Regions from separate parts of the Streptomyces sp. NPDC006516 genome, predicted to be linked through region 4. Evidence: riboswitches for the same ligand, from Rfam matches in the RefSeq annotation. Region 4 holds a riboswitch; each other region holds the start of a gene.
The links. Region 4 has a riboswitch for cobalamin ahead of ABZY45_RS05675 (cobalamin biosynthesis protein). Riboswitches for the same ligand answer to the same signal wherever they lie in the genome.

Region 1: it holds a riboswitch for cobalamin, as region 4 does, so the genes downstream of both, ABZY45_RS27070 (energy-coupling factor ABC transporter permease) here and ABZY45_RS05675 (cobalamin biosynthesis protein) in region 4, are expected to answer to the same signal.
Region 2: it holds a riboswitch for cobalamin, as region 4 does, so the genes downstream of both, cobN (cobaltochelatase subunit CobN) here and ABZY45_RS05675 (cobalamin biosynthesis protein) in region 4, are expected to answer to the same signal.
Region 3: it holds a riboswitch for cobalamin, as region 4 does, so the genes downstream of both, ABZY45_RS10420 (ribonucleoside-diphosphate reductase subunit alpha) here and ABZY45_RS05675 (cobalamin biosynthesis protein) in region 4, are expected to answer to the same signal.

Annotation. Positions count from the first base shown of each region.
Region 1 covers NZ_JBEXPD010000012.1:47,401-51,201, forward strand. The annotation lists gene ABZY45_RS27065 (DUF2470 domain-containing protein) at 103-810, shown strand; cobalamin riboswitch at 1,870-2,074, shown strand; gene ABZY45_RS27070 (energy-coupling factor ABC transporter permease) at 2,104-2,811, shown strand; gene ABZY45_RS27075 (energy-coupling factor ABC transporter substrate-binding protein) at 2,811-3,179, shown strand; gene cbiQ (cobalt ECF transporter T component CbiQ) at 3,186-3,801, shown strand, end outside.
Region 2 covers NZ_JBEXPD010000007.1:100,040-103,840, reverse strand. The annotation lists gene ABZY45_RS20420 (precorrin-8X methylmutase) at 1-387, opposite strand, end outside; gene cobG (precorrin-3B synthase) at 433-1,734, opposite strand; cobalamin riboswitch at 1,916-2,071, shown strand; gene cobN (cobaltochelatase subunit CobN) at 2,105-3,801, shown strand, end outside.
Region 3 covers NZ_JBEXPD010000002.1:926,742-930,542, reverse strand. The annotation lists gene mctP (monocarboxylate uptake permease MctP) at 1-458, shown strand, start outside; gene ABZY45_RS10425 (N-acetyltransferase) at 676-1,176, shown strand; cobalamin riboswitch at 1,217-1,354, shown strand; gene ABZY45_RS10420 (ribonucleoside-diphosphate reductase subunit alpha) at 1,493-3,801, shown strand, end outside.
Region 4 covers NZ_JBEXPD010000001.1:1,286,933-1,290,733, forward strand. The annotation lists gene ABZY45_RS05670 (cobyric acid synthase) at 1-1,403, opposite strand, end outside; gene ABZY45_RS05675 (cobalamin biosynthesis protein) at 1,400-2,344, opposite strand; cobalamin riboswitch at 2,476-2,605, opposite strand; gene ABZY45_RS05680 (hypothetical protein) at 2,754-2,975, opposite strand; gene ABZY45_RS05685 (inorganic phosphate transporter) at 2,988-3,801, opposite strand, start outside.

The sequences.
Region 1 (3,801 bases), on a different contig from region 4:
AACCGGCCCCGCGCTACCCTCGACCCGGAGAGATAAGTTAGGTTAGGCATACCTAAGTAATCGCCATGAGGTCTCCCCACCCCGCTCCCCTGGAGAACTTGGATGCGTCCTTTCAACTCCCGCGCCACGCAGCCGACCCCGGCCGAACGAGTGCTGTCCGTCCTGATGGCGGCCCACTCAATGACGGTCGTCAGTGACGGGCTCGACCCAGTCGAGATCCACCGCCTCGACGGCACCGGCGCGATGGGCCACATCCACCTGCACGAACCCCAGGAGTCCGGCCCTGCTCACGCCGGCCCCCGCATCCCGGTCCGGCTGGAGTTCACCGACATCGCGCCCACGCCCGTGCGGGACCGTATGCGCGCCCGTGTCACCGTGACCGGGCTGCTCTCGGCGCCGTACAGCACGGAGACGGCGGAGAGCACCTGCATGGAGTTCGGCCAGGCCGTTCTCGACGACCACACGGGACGGACCTTCGTCACGCTGGACGCGTTGCAGGAGACCGAGCCGGACCCGATCGCCACCAGCGAGGCGGGGATGCTGACCCATCTCGTGGACGAGCACGGCGAACTCGTCCCGCTGCTTCTCCGCCTCGTGCAGCCACAGCCGGCGAAGGGCGTCGTGCGCGTCCTGCCGCTCGCCATGGACCGTTACGGGGTGACGCTGCGTTTGGAGTACCCCGGCACCCACCGCGATGCGCGCCTGCCGTTCGCGAAGGCCGTGTCCCGCATCGACCAGGCAGGGCCCCAGATCCACGCCTTGCTGGCGGCCGCACGTCGCGCCTCCCACCGCAATCAGCTGCTGGCCTGATCGTCCGCAGGCGGACCGGAGGCCGCCCGCGCGTGGCGGTGACTTCAGGCCATCCGCACGCGAGGACGATCAGCTCCGGACCGGGCCCGTCCAGTGGTGGTCACACCCTCCACGAGTGCAACCGCACCGATCGTCCAGCCGTCCACGCGAACCGATGCCCCCAGCCATCGGGGCAAGCAGGCTCGATTCGGCTGTAGCCGCGACTCGTACGGCCTGCCGGCTTCCCGGCCCCAGCGACGGTGAGACGTCCGTGGGGAACGGAAGTACATGACCTCCCCGGCTCCCGCGCCCAGAATTCCTCCGCTGTGGGTTCCACTTCCCCCGGGCATGCACCCGAACCGGCGTGAGATCGACGCGAACTCGTCCGCCTGGCTCGACCGGTTCGGCTTGTACTCCGACCTGACGCCGCCTGCTTCCGGGCGTACTCGCAGGGCCAGGTCTGAATGGCCGCCGACAGCGCCCTCCGGGAACACGACGTCACGTCGTTACCCGCGAGACAGGCCGGCAGCCACTGGCCGGACGTCATCTCGTGACAGGTCCGCACCGCCGGGCGCCTTCGCGGGACCGCGAGCACTTCCTCGCAGGGATTCGTCGCGTCATCGCCGGCACACCTCCCCTACAGCGCCCCGAGAGGCACCCCCTCCGCAGGAACGCGTCCGGGGGGCGGCGCACGCCACCCCCCGACGCGTCGGCGCGTCCTCAGGTCTGCGGACGGCTGCCGTGGTTCGCGCCGTTCTTGCGGCGGGCCTTCTTCTTACGACGTCGCTTCGAGGACATCGATCCCTCCTCATCTGTTGCTTTGCGTTCTATGCGCCGGATTGTCGGCTCCGGCGGCCAACCTGCCCCTTACCCATCGGCGGGGCGGCAAACACCCTGCACCGACCCGTACGGGTGGTACGCATCACAGTGCGTGACGATCCGCACGCGGATCGCGCGGGAGGACCACCCCGCGCGGGGTGCCCGCCGAAGCCGCACAGCGGCGCCCACCCTCCTGCCCGCGGCCCTGACCGAGGCGGTTCGCAACTGCCACCCGTTCGCAGGTACGGGCGGGGGCCCGCTTGTCACCGTCCACGGCCTGGCACTAGTGTCACCACGCCTTGGTGAACGGGAAATCGGTGTGATGCCGGTGCGGCCCTCGCCACTGTGATCGGGAAGTCCGGCTCCAGCCCTCACGGGCAGCCACTGGGTCCTCGGACCCGGGAAGGCGGAGCACGGGCGGTGTCACCCGTAAGCCAGGAGACCGGCCAAGGCATTTCAACCATCCACGAGGTGCTGGAGAGGGTCTGCTGAGCCATGCACATAGCCGAGGGTTTCCTCCCCCCTGCGCACGCGATCGCCTGGGGTGTCGCGTCCGCGCCGTTCGTCGTCCACGGAGTCCGTTCACTCACGCGTGAAGTCCGGGAACACCCCGAGAGCACGCTGCTCCTCGGCGCCGCCGGTGCCTTCACGTTCGTCCTGTCCGCCCTGAAACTGCCCTCGGTGACGGGCAGTTGCTCGCATCCCACCGGCACGGGGCTGGGTGCCATCCTGTTCCGCCCACCGATCATGGCGGTGCTCGGCACCATCACCCTGCTGTTCCAGGCCCTGTTGCTGGCCCACGGCGGCCTGACCACGCTCGGCGCCAACGTCTTCTCGATGGCGATCGTCGGCCCCTGGGCCGGATACGCGCTCTACAAGCTGCTGCGCCGGTTCGGCGTCCAGCTGATGGTCGCGGTGTTCTTCGCCGCGTTCGTCGCGGATCTGTCCACCTACTGCGTCACCAGCGTGCAGCTGGCGCTCGCCTTCCCCGACCCGGGCAGCGGATTCCTGGGCGCGCTCGGCAAGTTCGGTTCGATCTTCGCGGTCACCCAACTGCCGCTCGCGGTCAGCGAAGGGCTGCTCACCGTGCTGGTGATGCGTCTTCTGGTGCAGTCCAGCAAGGGCGAGCTGACCAGGCTCGGCGTCTTCCTCACCGGCAAGGGTGACAAGGCCCGCAGGACCGAGACGGAGGCGGTGGCGTGATGACCAGGAACACGAAGATCAACGCGCTGCTGCTGCTCGTCGTGGCCGCGCTGGCGGTCCTGCCTCTGGCCCTCGGCCTCGGCGACGACGAGAAGGAGCCGTTCGCGGGCGCCGACGCCCAGGCAGAGACGGCGATCACCGAGATCGACCCCGGCTACGAACCCTGGTTCTCCCCGCTCTACGAACCGCCGTCCGGTGAGATCGAGTCCGCGCTGTTCGCCCTCCAGGCCGCTCTGGGGGCCGGAGTGCTCGCCTACTACTTCGGTCTGCGGCGCGGCCGACGGCAGGGCGAACTGCACGCCAGGGCTCAACTCGACGCGGCCCATGGCGCGAGCGGTGCCGGAGAGTCCACGGCCCAGGGGGCCTGAGCACACGTGCTGCCGATCGACGCGGCGGCGCACAGCAGTCGCTGGCGCCGCCGCCACCCCCTGGACAAGGCCGTGCTCGGTCTCGGACTCACCGTGCTGGCCGTCTCGCTGCCGCCCTGGCCCGGCGCCGCGCTCGTCCTCGTCACCGCGCTCACCGCGCTCCTGGGCCCGGCAGGGGTGCCCGCCCGCCGGCTGTGGCGGGCGTACCGGGTGCCCCTGGGCTTCTGTGTCACCGGGGCTGTCACGCTCCTCGTGCAGGTCGGGGGCCCCGAGGGGTTCGTCTCCCCGGCCGCCGGAGGGCCGGCCCGCGCCGGGGAGTTGCTGCTGCGGACCTCGGCCGCCTCGCTCGGCGTCCTGCTGTTCGCCTTCACCACTCCGATGTCCGACCTGCTGCCCCGCTTGGTCCGGGTGGGGGTGCCCGCGCCCGTGGTGGACGTCGCCCTGGTGACGTACCGCATGAGTTTCCTGCTCCTCGACGCGGTGCGCCGGATACGGGAGGCCCAGGCGGCGCGGCTCGGGCACACCACCAGGGCCGCCGCCTGGCGGTCCCTGGCAGGCCTCGGGGCGACCGCGTTCGTCCGGGCCTTCGACCGCGCGGCGAAGCTCCAGGCGGGGCTGGCCG
Region 2 (3,801 bases), on a different contig from region 4:
GGCGCCCTCCATCCGGTCCCGCCACAGCTCCAGCGCGGCGGCGCTGCGCGTGGTGCCGAGCTCGGCCGCCAGCCCGGGGACCGCGGGGTCGGACAGAGTGCAGATCACCTCGTTGCCGGCGGGCAGCCGCTTCCGGGTGACCCCGCTGGCGACCATGGCCACGTCGCACAGGATGGGCGCGCCGGACCGCAGGGCCGCGCGGGCGTCGGCCACGGCGTTCGGCGAGAAGGCGAGATCGCGTACGAGGTCGACCATGCCGCAGGCGTGGATCATGCGGACGGCGACCTGGCTCACATCGGCGGGCAGCCCTGCCAGATCCGCTTCCGCGCGGATGGTGGCGAAGGACTGGCGGTAGATCGCCGGTCCGTCCTTCTCGTACTGATGCACAGTGCTGTCGCTTTCTTCATCGAACAGGGGGGTCGTACCGGATGGTCAGGTGTGCGTGTCCCGGGCGGCCGCCACGGCGGCGGCGAGCGCGGCCGGGTCGTCCCGGACCGTTGCAGCCTCGGTGCTTCGGTCTCCCCGCACATGGGAGATCCGGTGTCCGCCGGGGGTGACGACCACGTCGATCCACTCCCCGTGCGGGTGGCCGCACCGGCGTTCGCACCCGGACCAGTACACAGGGAGCCGTCCAGCGGGTCCGACGGCGGCCCCCGCGTCGGCCCGTACGTCGGCCAGCGACTTCGCACAGCCGGGGCGGCCGATGCAGGCCCCGACACCGGTCCAGGGGGAGCCGGGGCCGGTGATCAGCCCGGCTCCGGAGAGTTCGGTCAGCAGCTCGTCCGCCCGCGCGGGCGGGATCCCGGTGAGGACGGCTCCGCGCCAGGGGGTGAGGCGCAGTTCACCGGCGCCGGACAGCAGCCGCCACTGCGCAGGGCCGAGCCGGCCCAGCGGTACCCCCACGGACAGAGCGGCCTCGTGCGGGGGGCCCGGGACGCGTCCGGGGGCCGGGGCCAGGGCTTCGGGCGGCCGGGGCCGGATCCCCGTCACGCAGGTGATGCCGGCCGGCCCGAACCGGCGTACGACATCGCCGGTCAGCGCGGTGACCGCTTCGGCACGCAGGTCCTTCGTCCGCCAGGCCCCGGTCTCCTCGGCCGCGTCCAGGAAGGCCTCGGCGGCGAGGAGCGCCGCGCGGGGGGCGGCGGCGCGGGGGACGCGGAGGACGGCCTCGCCGCCTCCGATGCGCAGGAGTGCGTCACCGGCGGCGTGGCCTATGAGTGTGAGATCCGCGCCGAGGGCGTCCACGTCGCCGCGGCCGTCGTCGAGTGCGAACAGGAAGCGTCCGGAGAGAGCCGTGGCCCGGTCGCTCGTGCAGAGGAGCCGGTCCAGTTCGGTCAGCCATGGTCTGACGTCGGCGGCTCCCAGGCCGTCCAGCCCCGAGAGCGGGGAGGCGACCACGTTGCGCACGCGCTCGTGCCGCTCGGAGGGCAGCAGCCCGGCCCGGCTCAGCAGACCGGCCAGCTCCGCACCGCAGTCCTCGGCGAGTCCGCGTACCTGCACGTTCCCCCGCGACGTGAGATGCAACTCACCGTCACCGAGCCGCTCGGCGGCCTGCCCCAGCGCCGCCGCCTGTCGGGGCGTCAGCACCCCGCCGGGTATGCGGATCCGCGCCAGCGCACCGTCGTCCGCCCGGTGCAGCCGCAGTGCGCCGGGGCACGCGTCACCGCTGCTCCGGGTGCACGCGGTGCCCGGAGACCGGGGCGTCAGGGGGGAGGCGGACATGGCGGCGAGCATACCGACCGTGACCGGGACGCACCCCTACGGTCACTGTGACCTACGGGACACCTCACCACGGGCCCGGCACCCACGCCGCCGGCCAGAACCCTGGGGCCCTGCCGGGCCTCGGGACGGTCCGGCCGGAGCACTTCGGGCCCGTCCGGGCCGGGGCCGTCTGGTCAGACCCCCCCACCCGACGCCTACTATGCCTAGCGGCGGTCCGTTCGGCCCGCCATCGCCAGACGGCGACATGGGAGGAAGCCCGGTGAGATTCCGGCGCGGTCCCGCCACTGTGAGCCCGGCCCCGCGAAGGCCGTGCGAGTCAGGAACTCCCGCCGTCCGACAAACCGCCCGGGGCGTGGACACCCCGAGGAAGGGCTGACGCCGCATGATCCTGCTCCTGTCGACGTCCGACACCGACCTGCTGAGCGCCCGTGCCTCCGGTGGTCCGGTCGGCTTCCGCTACGCGAACCCGTCCCGGCTCTCCGTCGAGGACCTGCCGCAGCTCCTGGACGGCACGGACCTCGTCGTCGTACGTCTCCTCGGTGGTGTCCGCGCCTGGCAGGAAGGGCTCGACCAGGTGCTGGCCACCGGCCGGCCCGTCGTCGTCCTCACCGGCGAACAGGCCCCCGACGCCCAGCTGATGGCCGCCTCCACCGTGCCGATCGGCATCGCGGCCGAGGCCCACGCCTACCTCGCGCACGGTGGCCCCGCCAACCTGGAGCAGCTGGCCCGCTTCCTCTCCGACACCGTGCTGCTCACCGGCCACGGGTTCGAGCCGCCCGCCCCGGCCCCCGCGTGGGGACCGCTGGAGCGGACCGCCCGGGACGTCGACGGCCCGACCGTGGCGGTGCTCTACTACCGGGCCCACCACATGAGCGGGAACACCGCGTTCGTCGAGGCGCTCTGCACCGCCGTGGAGGACGCGGGCGCCCGCCCCCTCCCGCTGTACGTCGCCTCGCTGCGCACCCCCGAACCCGAGCTCGTCGAGGAACTGCGGGCCGCCGACGCCATCGTGACGACCGTTCTCGCGGCCGGAGGCACCAAGCCCGCCACCGCGTCGGCGGGCGGGGACGACGAGTCCTGGGACGCGGGCGCCCTGACCGGCCTGGACGTCCCCGTCCTCCAGGCGCTCTGCCTCACCAGCCCGCGCGCCGCCTGGGAGGAGAACGACGAGGGCGTCTCCCCGCTCGACGCGGCCACCCAGATCGCCGTACCCGAATTCGACGGCCGCCTGATCACCGTCCCGTTCTCCTTCAAGGAGATCGACGAGGACGGCCTGCCCGCGTACGTCGCCGACCCCGAGCGCGCCTCCCGGGTCGCCGGGATCGCCGTACGGCACGCGCGACTCCGCCACATCCCCGCCGCCGAGAAGCGGATCGCGCTCGTCCTGTCCGCCTACCCGACCAAGCACTCGCGCATCGGCAACGCGGTCGGCCTCGACACCCCCGCCAGCGCCGTCGCCCTGCTCCGCAGGCTGCGCGCCGAGGGCTACGACTTCGGGCCGGAGGAAGAGATTCCGGGCCTGGTCTCGGGCGACGGCGACGAGCTGATCTACGCGCTCATCGACGCCGGCGGCCATGACCAGGAGTGGCTCACCGAGGAGCAGCTGGCCCGCAACCCGGTCCGCATCCCCGCCGCCGACTACCGCCGCTGGTTCGCCACCCTGCCCGCCGAACTCCGCGAGGCCGTCGAGCAGCACTGGGGCCCGGCACCCGGCGAGATGTTCGTCGACAGGTCCCGCAACCCCGAGGGCGACATCGTGCTCGCGGCCCTGCGCCGGGGCAACCTGCTGATCCTCATCCAGCCGCCGCGCGGCTTCGGCGAGAACCCGATCGCGATCTACCACGACCCCGATCTGCCGCCCTCGCACCACTACCTGGCCGCGTACCGCTGGATCGCCGCGTCCGCCGACGACAACGGCTTCGGCGCGGACGCGATGATCCACCTCGGCAAGCACGGCAACCTGGAGTGGCTGCCCGGCAAGAACGCTGGCCTCTCCGCCGCCTGCGGCCCCGACGCCGCGCTGGGCGACCTCCCCCTCGTCTATCCGTTCCTGGTCAACGACCCCGGTGAGGGCACCCA
Region 3 (3,801 bases), on a different contig from region 4:
TCAAGGTCGGCGCGCTCGCCTTCGTCCTCACCATGGACAAGACGGTCGCGATCAACTTCCAGCTGCTGGGCGGCATCTGGATCCTCCAGACGATGCCGGCCCTGGTCGGCGGCCTGTTCACCCGCTGGTTCCACCGCTGGGCACTGATCGCCGGCTGGGCGGTCGGCATGCTCTACGGAACGGTGGCGGCGTACGGCGTGGCCAGCCCGACCCAGAAGCACTTCGGCGGGTCCTCGAAGGAGATCCCCGGCATCGGCGAGATCGGCTACATCGGTCTCACCGCCTTCGTGCTGAACGTCGTCGTCGTGGTCGTCCTGACCTTCGTCCTCAACGCGGTGAAGGCACCGGCGGGCGTGGACGAGACCTCCCCCGGCGACTACACGGCGGACGTGGGCGACCCGGGCGTCAAGACGGAGCTCCCGCCGGCCACGGTGGGCGCCCCGGGAGGGGGCCACTGACCTCGCGGCAGTGGTGAGAAGTGCGGCGTCCGTCCCGGCAGGGCTCTTCCTGCCGGGACGGCGTCGTGCCGGGACCCGTTCCGGGGACCCGCGACGGCGTCGTGCCGGGTCCCCGGGAACCCCAGAACGGCGTCGTGCCTGGTCCCCGTCCCCCGGGAGGGGTCCCGGCGCGAAACAGGTGCGCGCGGCGCCCACCGCCTGGTGCACACTTCCGCCCATGGACGTATCGATCAGGCCGGTCCTGCCCGCCCACCACGTAGAACTGGGCGAGATCACCGCCCAGGCGTATCTCGGCGACGGTCTCCTGGACTTCGGAGCCGAGGATCCCTATCTGGAACAGCTCCGCGCGGTCGGACGCCGGGCGGCCGAGGCCGAGGTGCTGGTGGCGCTGGACGCCGAGGGACAGCTGCTGGGAGGCGTCACGTACGTCGCGCCCGGCAGCCCGTGGGCCGACATAGCCGGGGAGGACGAGGCGGAGTTCCGGATGCTGGCAGTCGCGCCGGAGGCCCGGGGGCGGGGCGCCGGCGAGGCACTGGTGCGGGCCTGCGTCGACCGGGCGCGGGCCGCGGGAGGGCTCACCGGAATCGTCCTGTCGACGCAGCCGGCCATGCTGGGTGCCCATCGCATCTACCGGCGGCTCGGCTTCGAGCGGACTCCGGAACGGGACTGGTGCCCTCTTCCCGATCTCCCACTCCTGACCTTCCGTCTGGCCTTGTGACCCCTCACGACACAAGATGTGGGGGCTGCTTCATTCGGTAGCCCCCACATGTATGCTCGACCTCGCTGTCGCCGCAGGGGAATCCGGTGTGAGTCCGGAACTGTCCCGCAACGGTGTGACCGGTGCGCTCACGCGCACCGGCGAAGTCCGAAGACCTGTCGACAGTGCGTCCGGCTCGACCGAACCGGACGCCGAGACGTCCGGGCCCCGCGGAGGGCCGGTGGACGCCGTGCACTCCGTGCCGCCCTTCGACGGGCTTCGCCGTGCCCGGCTGCCCCGCTCCCGCAGGCACCGAGCCGAGCGAGGGATAGCCCCAGTGACCATCGCGCCAGCCGATCCGGTTTCAGCCGCGGATTTCGAAGGCCGCACGACCGACGCGCCCGGGACCGCACTGCTGCGGACCCTGACCGGCCTGACGGCCGATCTCCCCGACACCGACCCCGGACGGGTCGCCGCCGCCGCGCTCCGCGGCCGCAGCGCGCGGGCGGACGAGGCGGAGCTGCGCTCGCTGGCCACCGAGGCCGCGGCGGGCCTGATCTCCGAGGACCCGGCGTACTCCCGGCTGGCCGCCCGGCTCCTCACCCGTGCCGTGGCGGACGAGGCGGCCGGACAGGGCGCCGTCTCCTTCTCCGCTTCGGTCGCCGTGGGACACCGCGAAGGCCTGATCGCGGACCGTACGGCGGAGTTCGTCGCGCTGCACGCCGAGGCCTTGGACGCCCTGGTCGAGCAGGCGCTCGCCGACGGCGCCGACGACCGCTTCGGCTACTTCGGGCTCCGGACGCTGCACAGCCGCTACCTGCTGCGCCACCCGCTCACGCGCCAAGTCGTCGAGACCCCGCAGCACTTCATGCTGCGCGTCGCCGCCGGGCTCGCCGAGGACACCTCCGAGCGGGCTCTGGAGGAAGTGGCGGCGCTGTACGGCCTGATGAGCCGGCTCGACTACCTCCCCTCCTCCCCCACCCTGTTCAACTCCGGCACCCGTCACCCGCAGATGTCCTCCTGCTACCTGCTGGACTCCCCGCTGGACGAGCTCGACTCGATCTACGACCGCTACCACCAGGTGGCGCGCCTCTCCAAGCACGCGGGCGGCATCGGACTCTCCTACTCCCGTATCCGGGCCCGGGGTTCACTCATCCGGGGGACCAACGGGCACTCCAACGGCATCGTGCCGTTCCTGAAGACGCTCGACGCCTCCGTCGCGGCCGTCAACCAGGGAGGCAGGCGCAAGGGGGCGGCCGCGGTCTACCTGGAGACCTGGCACGCGGACATCGAGGAGTTCCTGGAGCTGCGCGACAACACCGGCGAGGACCAGCGGCGCACGCATAACCTCAACCTGGCGCACTGGATCCCGGACGAGTTCATGCGCCGCGTCGACGCGGACACCGAGTGGTCGCTGTTCTCCCCGGCGGACACCCCCGAGCTGGTGGACCTGTGGGGCGACGAGTTCGACGCGGCCTACCGCGCGGCCGAGGCGAAGGGGCTGGCCCGCAAGACGATGCCGGCGCGTGAGCTGTACGGGCGCATGATGCGGACGCTGGCTCAGACCGGGCAGGGCTGGATGACGTTCAAGGACGCCTCCAACCGCACGGCCAACCAGACCGCCGAGCCGGGCCGCGTCGTCCACTCGTCGAATCTCTGCACGGAGATCCTCGAGGTCACGGACGACGGCGAGACGGCCGTCTGCAACCTCGGCTCGGTCAACCTCGGCGCGTTCGTCGCCGACGGCACCATCGACTGGGAGCGGCTGGACGCCACCGTCCGCACCGCGGTGACCTTCCTCGACCGCGTGGTGGACATCAACTTCTACCCCACCGAGCAGGCAGGCCGCTCCAACGCCCGCTGGCGCCCCGTGGGCCTGGGCGCGATGGGCCTCCAGGACGTGTTCTTCCAGCTGCGCCTGCCGTTCGACTCCCCCGAGGCCCGCGCACTGTCCACGAAGATCTCCGAGCGGATCATGCTGGCCGCCTATGAGGCCTCCTGCGCCCTCGCCGAGCGGTCCGGCCCGCTGCCCGCCTGGTCCGAGACCCGCGCCGCCCGTGGCGTCCTGCACCCGGACCACTACGGCACCGAGCTGAACTGGCCCGAGCGCTGGGACGCGCTGCGCGCCCGCGTCGCCAGGAGCGGGATGCGCAACTCGCTGCTGCTCGCCATCGCCCCCACGGCGACGATCGCCTCGATCGCCGGGGTGTACGAGTGCATCGAGCCGCAGGTCTCCAACCTCTTTAAGCGCGAGACGCTCAGTGGCGAGTTCCTCCAGGTCAACGCGTACCTGGTGGAGGAGCTGAAGAAGCTCGGCGTCTGGGACGCCCGGACCCGTGAGGCACTCCGTGAGGCGAGTGGCTCGGTGCAGGGCTTCGGGTGGATCCCCGAGGACGTGCGGGAGCTGTACCGCACGGCGTGGGAGATCCCGCAGCGCGGTCTGATCGACATGGCGGCGGCGCGTACCCCGTTCCTCGACCAGAGCCAGTCGCTGAACCTGTTCCTGGAGACGCCGACGATCGGCAAGCTCTCCTCGATGTACGCGTACGCCTGGAAGCAAGGGCTGAAGACGACGTACTACCTGCGCTCGCGCCCGGCCACCCGGATCGCCCGCGCGGCGTCGGCCGCGGCCCCTGTTCCCGTACA
Region 4 (3,801 bases):
AGCCGGTCCAGCTGTTCCTCCCGCAACGCCCCGAAGCTCGTGTCCGGCGCCGCGGTGAACCGCCGGCCCGAGGCCCGCGCGACCTCGGCCAGGAACGCCCGCCGGAACGCGTCGCTCTCCAGGGAACCGTGCCAGTGCGTCCCCCACACCGAGCCCACCCGGCACCCGTCCAGGAACGGCTCACCGCCGTGGACATCGGCGACGCCGTGGTGGATCTCGTAACCTTCCACCGGCTCCCCGAGCGCCGAACCGGCAGGCCTCTCCAGGACCTTCTCCCGGCCGAAGCGGACGCGTACGGGCAGCAGCCCGAGCCCTTCCACCAGTCCGGCCCGGGACTCCACGTCGTCCTCGATCCGTTCGCCCAGCACCTGGAACCCGCCGCAGATGCCCAGCACCGGCCGTCCCTCCGCGGCCCGCCGCACCAGGGCGTCAGCCAGGCCCCGCTCCCGCAGCCAGGCCAGCGCCTTCACGGTGCCCCGCGTCCCCGGCACGATCACGAGATCGGCGTCCGCCAGTTCCTCGGCCCGGTCCACGAACCGCACCACCACACCGGGCTCGGCGGCCAGCGCGTCCACATCGGTGAAGTTCGACATCAGCGGCACGGCGCACACCGCGACCCGCAGCACGTCCTCGCCGTGCGGGGGCGCCACGACCGACTCGCGCACGGTCCCGCGCATCGAGACGCGCAGCCCGTCCTCCTCGTCGATGCCCAGCCCGTGGGCGTACGGGAGCACCCCGTACGTGCGCCGCCCCGTGAGCCCGAGCAGCATGTCGAGGCCCGGCTCCAGCAGCGAGACGTCCCCGCGGAACTTGTTGACGAGGTACCCGGCGATCAGCGACTGGTCCTCGGCGCTCAGCAGCGCCGTCGTACCGAAGAACGAGGCGAACACACCGCCCCGGTCGATGTCGCCGACCACCAGGACGGGAAAGCGCGCGGCCCGCGCGATGCCCATGTTCACGATGTCCGTACGCCGCAGATTGATCTCGGCAGGACTGCCCGCCCCCTCGCAGATCACGGCGTCATACGTGCCCCGCAGCTGCTCCAGGCAGTCCACGACCGTCCCGAGCAGCGCCTCCTGGCGTCCGCCGTGGTAGCCGCGCGCACTCATCTCGCCGACCGGCTTCCCCATCAGGACGACCTGGCTGGAGCGGTCACCGCCGGGCTTGAGCAGCACCGGGTTCATCAGCGCCGACGGCTCCACCCGGGCCGCCTGCGCCTGCATGGCCTGGGCCCGGCCGATCTCCGCGCCCTCGCGGGTGACGAAGGAGTTCAGCGACATGTTCTGCGCCTTGAACGGCGCGACCTTCACTCCCTGGCGCACCAGCCAACGGCAGATCCCGGCCGTGACGACGCTCTTGCCCGCGTCCGAAGTGGTGCCGGCCACCAGCAGCCCGCCGCTCATCTGCCCCTCCGCCCCATGGCCAGCCGCCCTGCCGCGCACACGGCGAGGGCCAGCACACTCACCCGGCGCGAGAGCCGCGCCGCGCGTTCGATGTCCGTGACCCGCACCTCGCGGCCGGCCTCCCCGTTGAGCACCGGCCGGTGCTCGACCCGCCCGCCGTACGCCAGGGTCCCGCCGAGACGCACGCCCAGCGCCCCCGCGAAGGCGGCCTCCACCGGGCCCGCGTTGGGGCTCGGGTGCCGGTCCGCGTCGGCCCGCCAGGCCCGGACGGCCTCGCGCGGGCGCCCCCCGCAGGCCACGGCGAGCGCCGCGGTCAGCCGGGCGCCGGGCCAGCCGGCGAGGTCGTCGAGCCGCGCGGAGGCCCAGCCGTAGCGCCGGTAGCGGGGCGACCTGTGCCCCACCATGGCGTCCAGGGTGTTGACGGCGCGGAAGGCGACCAGGCCCGGTACACCGCCGAGCGCCCCCCACACCAGCGCGCCCACGACGGCGTCCGAGGTGTTCTCGGCGACGGACTCCACCACCGCGCGGGCCATCTGCTGCGCGTCCAGGGCCTGCGGGTCGCGCCCGCACAGGTGCGGCAGCCGCTCCCGGGCCGCCTCGACGTCCCCTGCGGCGAGCGCCCCGCCGACCGCGCGCGCCTCGCGGCCCAGCGACGTGCCACCGACGACGGACCAGGTGGCGGCGGCGGTCAGCACCACGGCGGCGGCCGGGCGGTTCCGTACGGCGCGGGTGGCCAGTGCCGCGGCAGCCGTGGCGCCTCCGGCGCAGACAAGGGTGTGCAGCGCGCCCCAGCCGCGGTGATCGCGCCACAGCCGGCTCTCGACGCCCGCAGCGGCACGCCCGAAGGCGGCGACGGGGTGGCCCCGCCGGGGATCACCGAGCAGCAGGTCGCCGATCAGGCCGGCGGCGGCGCCGTACACGAAGATGCGGTCGGCTCGCACGGCTCAGCCGGCCGTCGCGCCTCGAAGGGCCTTCGTGGCGGGTGGCGGTGCGGTGACCGACGCAGGGCAGCCAGACATGGCGTATGTCCTCACTCAGGGTCCGCGCCCTGGTTCGACGTGACCGGCGACGAGAGTCTCCTGGCTCCCGGATCCGCAGTTCCTCCGGCCTTCCAGTCCGCGTCTGCGGACCGTGACTTCCGTGTGGAGGCTGCTCCCCGGTGACAGTGGCGGGACCGCGCCGGATTCGCACCGGCTTCCTCTCCTGTCGCCGTAAATGGCTCCGGCAGTCCACCACGCCCCACGAAGGCCCGTCAACCTGCCGTTGACCTGCGGGGCTTCAGTGTGCTGAGACGCACACCGGGCCGGACACACACGGGGTGTGTCCGGCCCGGCCGGGTCCGCCCAGGGGTCAGGCGACGATCAGGTAGATGCCGTACGCCACCGCCGCCGCGCACAGCGCGAAGCAGGCGTACGCGCCGGTGCGCGCCAGGACACCGGTACCGCCGGCCTGCGTCGTGGACGCCTGCTTCGCGAGTCCCGTGATGCCGAGGGTGAAGAGGCCGACCAGTGCGACGGTGACCACGAGGCTGACGCCGAAGACGGACGCGAGAGCTGCCCAGTCGATGTTCATGTGGATCTGTCCTTACACCGTGGCCGGCCGCTCGGCCGGGGTCTCGGCCGTCGGGGCGTGGATGGTGGTCTTGAGGTCCGGGACGCTCACGCCGGCGGGCGGCGGGCTCACGGCCGCGATGGCGGTCGTGACGACGCCCGCGGGCTCACCCTCGGTCGCGTTGACGTTGGTGTGGTCGACCGGCTTGCGGCGCGACAGGAGCCAGATGGCGCCGGACCCCACGACGAGCAGCACGGCGACCACCGCGACGCCCCAGGAGCCCTGCTTGGTCAGGAACTCGGCGCCCGCTCCGACCAGACCGGCGGCCGGGAGCGTCAGACCCCAGGCGATGAACATCCGGGAGGCGGTGGACCAGCGGACCACGCCCCCCTTGCGTCCGAGGCCCGCGCCCATGACGGCACCGGAGCAGGACTGGGTGGTCGAGAGGGAGAAGCCGAGGTGCGAGGAGGCCAGGATGACCGTGGCCGCGCTGGTCTGGGCCGCGAAGCCCTGCGGCGGACGCAGGTCGGTGAGGCCGCTGCCCATGGTGCGGATGATGCGCCATCCGCCGAGGTAGGTGCCCAGCGCGATGGCGATACCGGCGGAGGCGATGACCCAGACCGGCGGGTTCGAGCCGGGGGCGAGGACGCCGCCGGTCACCAGGGCCAGGGTGATGATGCCCATGGTCTTCTGCGCGTCGTTGGTGCCGTGGGCGAGCGAGACGAGACCGGCCGAGGCGATCTGACCGGCGCGGTACCCCTTGGCCGTCGACTTGAGCTGCGCCTCGTCGGTCATCTTCCGGTTGAGGCGGTACGTCAGCCTCGTGGCCAGGAGCGCGGCGATACCG